DNA from 4 places in the Enterobacter ludwigii genome. Region 2 is predicted to be linked to each of the others. Evidence: predicted binding sites of a transcription regulator. Region 2 holds the regulator's gene; each other region holds the start of a gene.

Region 1 (3,156 bases), 310 kb from region 2:
CATTGCTGTTGGTCGCTTTCAGCTCCTGGAACTGGCTCCAGCTGGTGTAGGTCAGGCTATAGTGAACCGCCCACTGCGGCGCCACTTTGTTATAACCCGACAGTTCCCACATTTCTGGCAAGTGCAGGCTCAGAGAACCGCCAGTGGTACGGCCGTCGGTGCCCATTGGCAGGCCGAAGCTACCCAGAATCTGGTTATAGGCTGAAGGCAGGCTGCTCTTATAATCGCCATCGAAGTCAATTTTCACTTCGGAACGGTAGGTTAAACCATAGCGGTTATTTTTATCGATTTCATAAAGGATACCGGCGTTCCAGCCAAAGCCCCATTCGTCACCCTTAAGGTAAGCAATCTGGGTATCTGCCGGAATACCTGCAACCTGCTGTGCCAGACCCGGAATCGGTGGCAGAGCGCCTGAGCCAGCAACGACTTTACCCAGGTCACCCGCGTAGCGCTCGATCTTCGCTTTAGCATAAACCGCATCAAAGCCGACGCCGAAGCTCCAGTGGTTGTCCAGACGGTAAGCACCGCTCAGGTTCAGGTTCAGGGTTTCAAGGTCGGTTTTACCGCCATACGCCCCTGCGGCGTAGTTATTATTAAACTCGGTAGCCAGACCGTAGTTAGACGTCACGGAAGCGCCCCAGCCGAACTGGTCATTAATTGGCGCAACGAAGTGGAGGTTTGGCACCCAGGCTGTTGGCGCGATGTTGTCTGCCTTCAGGCTGGCGCCTGTTGGCGAGCGGCCCGAGATATCAACACCCGGATCAACAAAGATTGCACCAGCAGAGAAGGTCGGACGATCGAACATCATGATCAGTGCAGGGTTACGACTCGCGTTGCCCGCATCATCAGCAATTGCGCCTTCCCCGGAATACGCACGGCCAAGGCCAGAGGAAGAAAATTCGTTTAACTGAAAGCCCGCGGACCAGGCGGACGTAGAGACGATTGCCACTGCGACTGCCAGCGCAGTCTTTTTGAACAGGGTTTTCTGGCTCATGACCATAACCTCATTGAGTTATTTTTATTCAATAATTGTTACATACCGTAACAGGAGCGCGAAGTGTAGGGTCTGAGGTATGACATACAAATCAGACCAGTGGCGAGAGTATAGGTCTGACCAGCCAGAATGTTGCAAGTTTGTTTATTAATATTTTCAAACATGTTTCTTGAAACGAGATCTGGTTGGCAAAATTGTGACCATTGCGAATCGTCTGAAAGGGTGATTTTTGTTCTAGATCATTTTTTAGTGTGATATTGGTCACTTATCCGCTTTTGCGCCATTAACGGCTGGAGAGAGCCAGCCCCGGGGCGTAAAATAGCAGCATCGTGTTTATCTCGCGCCTTGCGCGAATACAGAGGAAATTGAGCTATGAGTAAATGCAGTGCTGATGAAACCCCGGTTTGCTGCTGTATGGATGTTGGTACCATCATGGACAACTCCGATTGCACCGCCTCTTACAGCCGTGTATTCAGCAACCGCGCCGAAGCGGAAGAAACCCTGGCCGCGCTGAGCAAACGTGCACGTGAGGTCGAATCCGATCCGTGCGAAATCAAATCCACCTTTACTGACGTGGACGGCGGTGTGAAGCTGGATATCGACTTTGTGTTCGCCTGCGAGGCGGAAACGCTGATTTTCCAGTTGGGTCTGCGCTAACCTCAACGGCGTAATGCCCTCATCCTGGCCCCTCTCTCACAGTAGAGGGTGCACACTAAAACGGTAACCTTCGGGTTACCGTTTTGATTTCATTTTCGCAGAGGCATTTTCTTTTTCTTCTCTGTGCCTTAGCTCGCACTTTTTCGTTTCCCTGATTGGCTGAATGTAAAAAAATGGTTAAGACTGTTATCAGGTCAGACCACTTTATGTTTGAGTAAAAAATTTTACAGGGGAAGGTTATGAGTCAGGCGTTACCGCTTATTACCCGTCAGGGCGATCGCATTGCCATTGTCAGTGGATTACGTACGCCATTTGCACGTCAGGCGACAGCGTTTCATGGCATACCGGCTGTCGATCTGGGGAAAATGGTGGTGGGGGAGATGCTGGCTCGCAGCGAAATTCCGCCTGAGGTCATCGAGCAGCTGGTTTTTGGCCAGGTTGTGCAGATGCCTGAAGCACCCAATATTGCGCGAGAAATCGTCCTCGGTACGGGGATGAACGTCCACACTGATGCTTACAGCGTCAGCCGGGCATGTGCTACCAGTTTCCAGGCGGTGGCTAACGTGGCTGAAAGCCTGATGGCAGGTACCATTCGCGCTGGGATCGCCGGCGGGGCGGACTCCTCTTCGGTTCTGCCGATTGGGGTCAGTAAAAAGCTGGCCCGGATCCTGGTTGACGCCAACAAAGCCCGTACCGTCGGTCAGAAACTCAAACTTTTCTCACGCTTACGCCTGCGTGACCTTATGCCTGTACCGCCCGCAGTGGCGGAGTATTCCACCGGTCTGAGAATGGGCGATACCGCCGAGCAGATGGCAAAAACTTACGGGATCACCCGTGAGCAGCAGGATGCGCTGGCTCATCGCTCACATCAGCTGGCGGCGAAAGCCTGGTCGGAAGGCAAACTGGCTGATGAAGTCATGACGGCGTACATCCCGCCATACCGTGAACCGCTGTCAGAAGATAACAATATTCGCGGCAGTTCGACGATGGCGGATTACGCCAGGCTCCGTCCGGCATTTGACCGCAAACACGGTACCGTCACGGCCGCCAACAGTACTCCGCTGACGGACGGTGCCGCCGCGGTGATCCTGATGACGGAATCCCGTGCCAAAGAGCTGGGCATAAAACCGCTGGGCTACCTGCGCAGCTACGCCTTCACGGCGATAGATGTGTGGCAGGACATGTTGTTAGGGCCGGCGTGGTCCACACCGCTGGCGCTGGAACGCGCGGGACTTACCCTCGCGGATTTAACCCTCATTGATATGCACGAAGCATTTGCCGCACAAACCCTGGCAAACATACAACTGCTGGCGAGTGAACGTTTCGCGCGCGATGTTCTTGGCCGGGCGCATGCCACTGGCGAAGTGGATCAGAGCAAATTTAACGTCCTGGGTGGCTCCATCGCCTACGGTCATCCATTTGCGGCGACGGGGGCGAGGATGATCACTCAGACATTACATGAGTTACGTCGCCGGGGCGGTGGTTTTGGTCTCGTAACCGCCTGC
Region 2 (3,156 bases):
ACTGCTCGCCGTTGAGCGTGAGCAACTGCAGGGTATACACCGCCGTTACCGTAAAGCCCACCATCGCCCAGCCGTAGTTTTTGCGGATGATCAGGTAGCTCACCATCGTGATCACCAGCATCCCTGCCAGCGTATAGCCTTCCGGCACGTGAAAGTGCAGCGTAACGCCCGCAATGATCAGCCCCGCCATCGTTCCGCCTGCCCGGTGCAGAATGCGCACCCGCGTCGCGCCATAGCCGTTCTGGGTGACAAACAGGATGGTCATTAAAATCCAGTACGGTTTGGGCAGATGTAGCGCCATGCCCATCAGGCTGGCAATGCTCAGCATCACGCTAATTCGCGCGGCGTTGCGCAGGGCAGATGATTTAAGGGAGAGGTAGCTTCTGAGCGCCGGCAGCAGCGGCAGGCGTTTTTGTTTGTCGGCCATCAGGTCGCGCGGATAAAGCGGACGCTGGGTTCGTAACACGCGGGCGATACGGCTGAAGTGCCAGGCAGCAAACTGACCCACCGGGTTGTCTTCATGCTGACGGGCAATCTTCTCCAGCGCGCCGAGCTGTTTGTCCATGTTAAAGCGCGTGGGGTAGCGGTGATACAGAATATCGTCAGCCAGCACCCGAAGGCGCGCGGAGACGGTTTGCGCGTTCCAGCGGATCACCGCTTCGGCATGGCTGCGCTCGACCAGTTTTTGCACCTCCTGCGGCTGGTGCAGGCTCACGGAGATATGCTCCTGTAAGTCCAGCCCCACCTGGAAGACGCGCAGCAGCCGCTTATATTCGTGGTTCTTATTGGCGGCGAGCATATGTAGCTGCTGATAACACTGGCTTATCAGGTCCACCACCTTTTGCTGACGCGTCAGCAGCGGCGGCAGTGATTTTTCTGGATCGGTATGCTGGGTGAGCAAGGTGTATTTGGCTTCACAGTAATCCGCCAGCTGCACGTAGAGCAGGCTCAGGGATTCCCGCAGGGGCTGTTCCCGCCACAGCCAGAACCAAAACCAGTTAAACAGCCCGTACCACAGCGTACCGAGGGCGTAGATCAGCAGCGGCTCCCACACCGGCATGTTACCCGCAAGGCTCAGCGTGAAGATGGCGGCAATCAGCGACGCGGGAAGCAAACGCGCGTGCAGTGAGCTGATTTCAGCGGTTACGCCCAGGGTCATCGCCAGGACGGTGAGGATCAGCGGCAGCGGGATATCGCGGGCCAGCAAAAGCTGCACGGCGAGGCTACAGCCCGCAAACAGCGAGCCGCCCACGATCAGCCGTTTGAAAAAGCGCTTATGCGGTGTATCCAGACCGGCAATGTTGCAGCAGGCGGGAACGAGAGAGAAGAGCAGACCTTGCTGAAGATGGCCCAGAATCAGGCCCACGGCCACAGGAAGGCACAACACCAGCGTTTGTCGCAGTGCGTAGTTAACTTCCGGGTGATAAATCAGCCTGCGCCACATGGGGAATAGAGACAAAAACGGCGTGACACCTTGCGATGGCACGCCGTTTGAGCGGAATTAACGCGTTCCGTAAACCACGATGGTTTTACCGTGTGCGGAGATCAGGTTCTGATCTTCCAGCATTTTCAGAATACGGCCCACTGTTTCACGGGAGCAACCGACAATCTGACCGATTTCCTGACGGGTAATTTTAATTTGCATGCCATCAGGGTGAGTCATCGCATCGGGTTGTTTCGCCAGATTCAGCAGGGTCTGAGCGATACGGCCGGTCACGTCCAGGAAGGCGAGGTTACCCACTTTCTCAGATGTCACCTGCAGACGGCGCGCCATCTGCGAAGAAAGACGCATCAGGATGTCAGGGTTAACCTGAATCAACTGACGGAATTTCTTGTAGGAAATTTCAGCCACTTCACATGCTGTCTTTGCACGAACCCAGGCGCTACGTTCCTGGCCTTCTTCAAACAGGCCCAGTTCACCGATGAAATCGCCCTGGTTCAGATAAGAAAGGATCATCTCTTTCCCTTCTTCATCTTTGATCAGCACTGCCACCGAGCCTTTGACGATGTAATACAACGTTTCCGCTTTTTCACCCTGGTGAATCAGCGTGCTCTTCGATGGGTACTTATGAATGTGGCAATGAGACAAGAACCATTCGAGAGTCGGGTCTGTTTGCGGTTTGCCAAGCACCATGCGCTGTTATCCTCTGTTATAAGCTGTCACCAGAGTCATAAGATGCATCCGGACTCTGGGGTTGCAATCGAATTCTTACCCATACCCTGGGAAGTCGGCTATCGTAACGTTTCGCAGCCAGTAAAGTTTGATGTCCTCTGCATACATGTGTAACGTCAATGTATTACTGTAGCATCCTGAGTGTTTTAGCATAGCTTTCGCCGCGTGTCTCCTGGTGTCTCGCTTCAGCATGACGCAGGTCGCCTTCCATTGCGAGAAATGTAACGCACGCGTAATCTGTCACCAAAAATGCAACGTTGGAGTGAGTGAATATGCAAGCGCGTGTGAAATGGGTTGAAGGTTTAACGTTCCTGGGCGAGTCCGCTTCAGGACACCAGATTTTGATGGATGGTAACTCCGGTGATAAAGCACCAAGCCCAATGGAAATGGTGCTGATGGCAGCAGGTGGATGCAGCGCAATTGATGTGGTGTCGATCCTGCAAAAAGGCCGTCACGATGTGACCGACTGCGAAGTAAAACTCACCTCAGAACGCCGCGAAGAGGCACCACGCCTGTTCACCCACATTAACCTGCATTTCATCGTCAGCGGGAAAGAACTGAAAGACGCGGCGGTCTCACGCGCGGTCGATCTTTCAGCGGAGAAATACTGCTCGGTCGCGTTAATGCTCGAGAAAGCGGTAAAAATTACGCATTCGTATGAAGTGATCGACGCCTGATATTGGGGGGCATCGTTCACCCCGATGCCCTCACCGAAGCCCTCTCCCACGCGGAGAGGGAAATCATCAGGCGATTTTCTTCCCTTCTATCAACCGCTGCACCAGCGGCATCATAATTAATTCCATTGCCAGCCCCATTTTTCCGCCCGGAACCACTAACGTATTCATGTGCGAAATAAATGAGCCCTGCAGCATCGCCAGCAGCCAGGGGTAATCAATGCCGTCGAGATTGCGGAAATGGATAACCACAAAGCTCTCATCCAGCGACGGGATACTTTTGGCGGCGAACGGGTTAGAGGTGTCCAC
Region 3 (3,156 bases), 1.6 Mb from region 2:
ACACCTTCGGCCTGAACGATGCCGTAGCTGCGTGTTCCCTGGTATAAAAAGCTTGCGAGTTTCATTGTTCTTTCCTGAAAACTTAAACGAGGAAGTTGCCCAGTATCAGCAGAGAGATGGAGACGTTAATCGCGCCGCCAATACGGGTAGCAATCTGGGCGAAGGGCATCAGACTCATACGGTTGCCTGCGGTCAGAATCGCCACGTCACCGGTACCGCCCTGGCCGCTCTGGCAGCAGGAGACGATGGCGACATCAATCGGGTGCATGCCAATCTTTTTGCCCACGAAGAAACCGGTCGCCACCAGCGCGGAGACGGTGCTGACAATCACCAGCAGGTTGGTCAGCGTGAATGCGGCGACCAGTTCATGCCAGGGGGTAATGGCCACGCCCACAGCGAAGAGAATGGGGTAAGTTACTGACGTCTGGAAGAATTTATACACCACCTGAGAGCCTTCCAGCAGACGCGGAGAAGCACCATTGCAAAGCTTGACCAGCACCGCCATAAACAGCATGCCAACCGGCGCAGGCAGGCCAATCAGCTTGTGGCCGAGCATCCCCAGCATGTAGAGCAGAACGGCCAGCAGTGCGCCAGAAGCGATCGTGGTGACGTCTGCTTTACCGGAGAACGCAGGCTGTGCGGTGGTTCCATCGGTATTCGCACGGTTAGGCATCAGCTGGCCTTCGCCGGTCAGGTGCGGGTAACGTTTACCGAGCTGATTGAGGCAGCCGGAGATGATGATTGCCGTCAGACCGCCGAGCATAACCATAGGCAGAACGCGACCGAGCGCCACGCCCTGGTCCATATGCAGCAGGGTGGCATAGCCGATGGAGAGCGGGATCGCCCCTTCCCCAACACCGCCCGCCATGATCGGCAGAATGATAAAGAAGAAGATCTGGAATGGCTCAAGGCCCAGCGCTATCCCTACGCCCATGCCAACAATCATGCCGACAATTTCGCCGCAGAGCATCGGGAAGAAGATGCGCAGGAAGCCCTGAATCAGCACGGTGCGGTTCATGCTCATGATGCTGCCGACAATGATGCAGCAGATGTAGAGATACAGAATGTTGGTGGATTTGTAGAACTTCGTGGTGGACTCCACCACCACATCCGGCAGCAGACCGTAATAGACCAGTGCCGAAGGAATAAAAGTGGCACAAATCGCCGCCGCGCCGAGTTTACCGACAATCGGCAGGCGCTTGCCAAACTCACCGCAGGCAAAACCGAAGAACGCGAGCGTGGCGACCATCACCACGATATCGCTGGGCAGTTTGCCGCCGAGGCAATCAATGGCAATCAGCGCGCCGGCCAGGACAAACAGTGGCAGAGGGATAATTCCGATTTTCCACGTATCCATAATATGCCACCAGCGCTCTTTGAGTGATGGTCGCTGAATATCAATCGGGTCGTGGGTAACAGAGAAAGAATCGTCAGTTGTGCTCATAATAAGCCCCTTAGTTATTTTGTGCGTTCAGCTTAGAGTCACAAAGGCTTACTTTATGTGAGGGATGGCATATTAAAAGCGAAGTTTTTATGGCAGCTATGGTTTTAATGGTTTCTTTTATTTAATGTGATTTACGCCTTATTTATTGCCGTGGTTTTTATGGTTTCTTTTCTAAAACGAACAATCAAATAACATTTCTCCAGACGGCTTCAGGCGCATAGGCTATTCGGAAAATTCTTTTACAGGGCCTGCTGTGCAAGGGATCACAAGTTTTCGGCAAACCGGGCATCGGCGCGAAAAAAGATGATATATTGGCAATCTTTGCTGCTACCTCGCGTGATAGTTATGAAAGTATCGTTTCAGATTAAGCTGTTTATTTCGCTGGTCGCCTTTTTCTCAGTACTTTTTGCGTTACTGGGCGGATATTATTACGTCGATGTCGGCAAGCAGCTTTATCAGGAAATGAGCGCACGTGCCAAAATACAGGCGGAAGAGATCGCACTTATTCCCTCATTACGTGATGAGGTTGAACAAAAAGATATCAAAGCCATCCATGATTTTATGCAGAAAATTGCCGCTCACAGTGATGCCAGCTTTATTGTGATTGGAGATAATAAAGGTCTGCATCTTTTTCATTCGGTCTTTGCCGACAGAGTGGGCAAGACGCTTATCGGTGGAGACAATGAGGAAGTCCTGCAGGGAAAAAGCACCACCACCATCCGCAAAGGGGGGTTGGGTATTTCGCTGCGCAGCAAAGCGCCCATCTTCAACGATGCGGGGCAAGTGGTGGGGATTGTCTCGGTGGGTTATCTCACCAGCTACCTTGATACCATTACCGTCAGCAAAGTGGTCAATATCCTGCTGGCCGCCGTGCTGCTGTTGATTGCGCTCTTTATCTTCTCCTGGTTCTTTACCCGCAGTATTAAGAAGCAGATCTTCTCCCTGGAGCCACGGGAAATCGGCCTGCTGGTGCGCCAGCAAAAGGCGATGATGGAGTCTATCTATGAAGGGGTGATCGCCATCGATGATGAGCTGCGCATTGAGGTGATCAACCAGGCGGCGCGCAAGTTGCTTGGCCTGAGCCAGCCAGCCCGTGAACTGCGCGGGCAGCTGATTAGCCAGGTTATCGACCCTGTCCCGTTCTTCTCGACGCAGACGATGCTGGCAAAAGATACCCATGATGAAATTTGCCGTTTTAACACCCTCACGGTGATTGCCAGCCGGGTGCGCATCATGCTTGAGGATTCGCTGCAGGGCTGGGTGATCACCTTCCGCGATCGGAATGAAATTGACTCGCTTAGCGCCCAGCTCAGCCAGGTTAAACGCTATGTCGATAACCTGCGCATCATGCGTCATGAGCAGTTGAACCGCATGACCACTCTATCCGGCCTGCTGCACATGGGCCGCTATGAAGAGGCGATTGGCTATATTCAGGCGCAGTCGGAACACGCTCAGGAGCTGCTGGACTTTATCTCTTCCCGCTTCAGCTCCCCGACCCTGTGTGGCCTGCTGCTGGGTAAAGCCGCCCGCGCGCGGGAGAAAGGGGTCGAGCTCAGTTTTGACCCGGCCTGCCGGCTGGACAGGCCGTTCCCGTCGCTGGCTGAAGAAGAGCTGATCTCAATCATCGGCAACCTGCTGGATAACGCCATCGAAGCAACGCAGCGCTCACCGCTCCCCCATGCACCGGTCGAAGTGCTGATCAAACTGAGCGA
Region 4 (3,156 bases), on a different replicon from region 2:
ACAATCACATCAGGCTGCATACGCGAGCGGGCATCGTTCTCGATACTCACCTGCGTTTCGTATTCATACCCTTCCCGCAGGCCAGAGGCCTCCAGCACGCGGGTCAGCACCACTTCCCCCCAGTTGCCCTGGGTTTTGTTATCGCCCTTCAGCGCACGGGTCAGGTTGACCGCTTCCTGCGCCATTTGCGCATTCAGCTGCTGAAGATTGCGAATTTCATGCGCCAGCGTGTGCCGCTCGCGAGCCTCCTGGCCAAAGCTGTCCTGTACCTGACGACGAAAGCCGTCCAGCTGTTCACGCAGGGGCGTCAGCAAGCTATTCAGGCTTTGGCGGTTTTGTTCGTCTACGCGGCGGTTGCTGTGTTCAAAAATGCGGTTCGCGAGATTCTCGAACTGCTCGCTGAGGCGTTGCTCGCTGTTCATCATCTGGCGGATTTTATCTTCCGCATGCAGCTGGGTGGATTCGAGGCGGGTAGTCACTTCGCGGAGATCGGCCTCCAGCGAGGTGTTGATATCGCGAAGATTGCGCAGCTCGTTGTTGAGCAGTTCGCATTCGTCACGCCAGTGTTCGCTCAGCGCAACCTGCTGTTTTGCTGCGCTTAAATCGGCGACTATCTCTTCGCGCTCGGCCAGCTGATCGGCCTTTTGTTGCGCGTGCTGGTAGCTGGAAATCAGCCAGCCTGCCCCCACGCCCACCAGCGCAATCACTGCATAAATCAGGATTGAGATATCCACAATGCCCCCTGCATCAACGTATTACCTGCACAAAATAGAATTGTGCTGTATAAACGTCCAGTTTGAAAGGGTTTTCCTGCGAGGCGCTACGCAAAAAAAAGGCCGAACGGGTCGGCCTTTTTTCGTATAAGAAGGGATTAGATCAGGCGACGCGCCGCTTCAACCACGATTTTCACCGCATGACTTTCGGTCTGCTTCATGGTTTCCGCGTTCGGGATCTCCTGCTGGGTACGGTTGACGATAACGCCCGCCACCATACCGGCACGCAGACCCTGGCTTGCGCACATGGTCAGCAAGGTTGCAGATTCCATTTCGTAGTTCATTACGCCCATAGACTGCCACTCTTCCATAGAACCTTTGAAGCGGCTTACCACGCGGCCGGAGAAGGTGTCATAACGCTCCTGGCCTGGGTAGAAGGTATCAGAAGAGGCGGTCACGCCTACGTGGGTGGTTGCGCCAACGGATTTCGCGGCTTCAACCAGTGCGGTGGTGCATTCGAAATCCGCCACCGCCGGGAATTCCATAGGGGCAAAGTGCAGACTCGCGCCGTCCAGACGCACGGAAGCGGTTGTCACCAGCACGTCGCCAACGTTGATATGCGGCTGAATAGCACCGGTAGTCCCGATACGCAGAAAAGTACGAATGCCCAGCTGCGCCAGCTCTTCAACAGCAATTGAGGTGGACGGGCCACCGATACCGGTAGAACAGACGATCACCGCTTTGCCATCCAGCTCAGCGCGCCAGGTGGTGAATTCACGATGGGCAGCAAGCTTAACCGGCTTATCCATCAGCGCGGCGATCTTTTCCACACGCTCAGGATCGCCCGGGACGATAGCCAGCGTAGCCCCTTGTAAATCGTTTTTAGTGAGGCCGAGATGAAAAACATCAGACTTAGACATAGGTGACTCCTCTGTGGGTCGGTTAGTCAGAAGAAGTAAAAAGGTACTTTACAGAAGCAGTAAGCAGAATTACGTGACACATCTCACCATGAATGAAAATGATTGCAGTAAATTTCCATGAAATAGTGATTCACATCACATTAACAAGTTATATCGTCAGGTGCTGCACAAAAGATAGACCGTTTCAGGCACTGTGAATTGTTAACCTGGTGACTATATTTACCTTTGCGCTAACTCATTGGTACGGAGAATGCCATGACTGAAAAAACCGGTTTTGCACCTGCAGCGGCCCCTCATGCATCAACCATCGTCTCAACACCTGAAGAGGCCATTACGGCAGGTGAGACCTCCATCCCCTCACAGGGGGAGAATATGCCTGCTTACCACGCGCGGCCAAAATCGGCCGACGGCCCGCTGCCCATCGTGATTGTGGTTCAGGAAATTTTCGGCGTTCACGAACATATTCGCGACCTTTGCCGCCGTCTGGCGCTGGAAGGTTATCTGGCCGTTGCGCCAGAGCTCTATTTCCGTCAGGGCGATCCGAACGACTACAGTGATATACCGACACTGTTCAGCAACCTGGTCAGCAAAGTGCCGGATGCACAGGTACTGGCCGATCTGGACCACGTGGCCAGCTGGGCTGCGCGCAATGGCGGCGACGCACATCGTCTGATGGTGACGGGTTTCTGCTGGGGAGGACGTATCAGCTGGCTGTATGCCGCACATAATCCGCAGCTTAAAGCCGCCGTTGCCTGGTACGGCAAACTGGTGGGGGAGAAAACGCTGAACTCGCCGAAGCATCCCGTTGATATCGCCACCGAGTTAAATGCCCCAGTCTTAGGGCTTTATGGCGGCCAGGACACCGGGATCCCGCTTGATACGGTAGAGACCATGCGCCATGCGCTCCGTGCAGCCAATGCAAAAGCTGAAATCATTGTTTATCCGGATGCCGGCCACGCCTTTAATGCCGACTATCGTCCGAGCTATCACGCAGAATCGGCTAAAGATGGCTGGCAGCGGATGCTGGCATGGTTCAGCCAGTACGGCGGGAAAAAAGCGTAAAACAAAAGCCCGGTCGCGGCTACGCCTTGCCGGGCTTCGGATTTATCAGGCCTGACGCAAATTCTGCGCCGCCCTGACCATGTTCGCGAGTGCCGCGCGGGTCTCCGGCCAGCCGCGGGTTTTCAGTCCGCAGTCCGGGTTGACCCACAGGCGCTCAGCCGGGATCCGCTGGGCGGCTTTTTTCAGCAGGCTCTCAATCCACTCCACGCTCGGTACGTTCGGGGAGTGGATGTCGTAGACACCCGGCCCAATTTCGTTTGGATACTCGAACTCTTCAAAGGACTCCAGCAGTTCCATGTCTGAACGCGACGTTTCGATGGTGATTACGTCGGCATCCAGCGCGGCAATCGAATCCATAATGTCGTTAAATTCGCAGTAACACATGTGGGTGTGGATCTGCGTGTCGTCTTTCGCGACCGCGGCGTTGAGGCGGAAAGCCTCCACACCCCACTTCAGATAAG

The links. The regulator CRP, encoded in region 2, controls carbon source genes, mostly activating them, when cyclic AMP is high. The targets are predictions, from matches to a motif close to ATGTGANNNNNNTCACAT.
Region 1: the regulator CRP is predicted to act here: its motif matches at 1,244-1,261, upstream of BH714_RS12110 (YfcZ/YiiS family protein).
Region 3: the regulator CRP is predicted to act here: its motif matches at 1,569-1,586, upstream of BH714_RS20915 (2-hydroxycarboxylate transporter family protein).
Region 4: the regulator CRP is predicted to act here: its motif matches at 1,757-1,774, upstream of udp (uridine phosphorylase).

Annotation. Positions count from the first base shown of each region.
Region 1 is NZ_CP017279.1:2,579,347-2,582,502, reverse strand. It holds gene fadL (long-chain fatty acid transporter FadL) at 1-994, opposite strand, end outside; gene BH714_RS12110 (YfcZ/YiiS family protein) at 1,367-1,651, shown strand; gene fadI (acetyl-CoA C-acyltransferase FadI) at 1,891-3,156, shown strand, end outside.
Region 2 is NZ_CP017279.1:2,884,457-2,887,612, reverse strand. It holds gene BH714_RS13600 (YccS/YhfK family putative transporter) at 1-1,444, opposite strand, end outside; gene crp (cAMP-activated global transcriptional regulator CRP) at 1,502-2,134, opposite strand; gene BH714_RS13590 (OsmC family protein) at 2,446-2,850, shown strand; gene BH714_RS13585 (phosphoribulokinase) at 2,917-3,156, opposite strand, start outside.
Region 3 is NZ_CP017279.1:4,449,476-4,452,631, reverse strand. It holds gene BH714_RS20920 (fumarylacetoacetate hydrolase family protein) at 1-65, opposite strand, end outside; gene BH714_RS20915 (2-hydroxycarboxylate transporter family protein) at 83-1,444, opposite strand; gene BH714_RS20910 (ATP-binding protein) at 1,790-3,156, shown strand, end outside.
Region 4 is NZ_CP017280.1:68,723-71,878, reverse strand. It holds gene rmuC (DNA recombination protein RmuC) at 1-734, opposite strand, end outside; gene udp (uridine phosphorylase) at 872-1,633, opposite strand; gene BH714_RS23230 (dienelactone hydrolase family protein) at 1,889-2,695, shown strand; gene metE (5-methyltetrahydropteroyltriglutamate--homocysteine S-methyltransferase) at 2,741-3,156, opposite strand, start outside.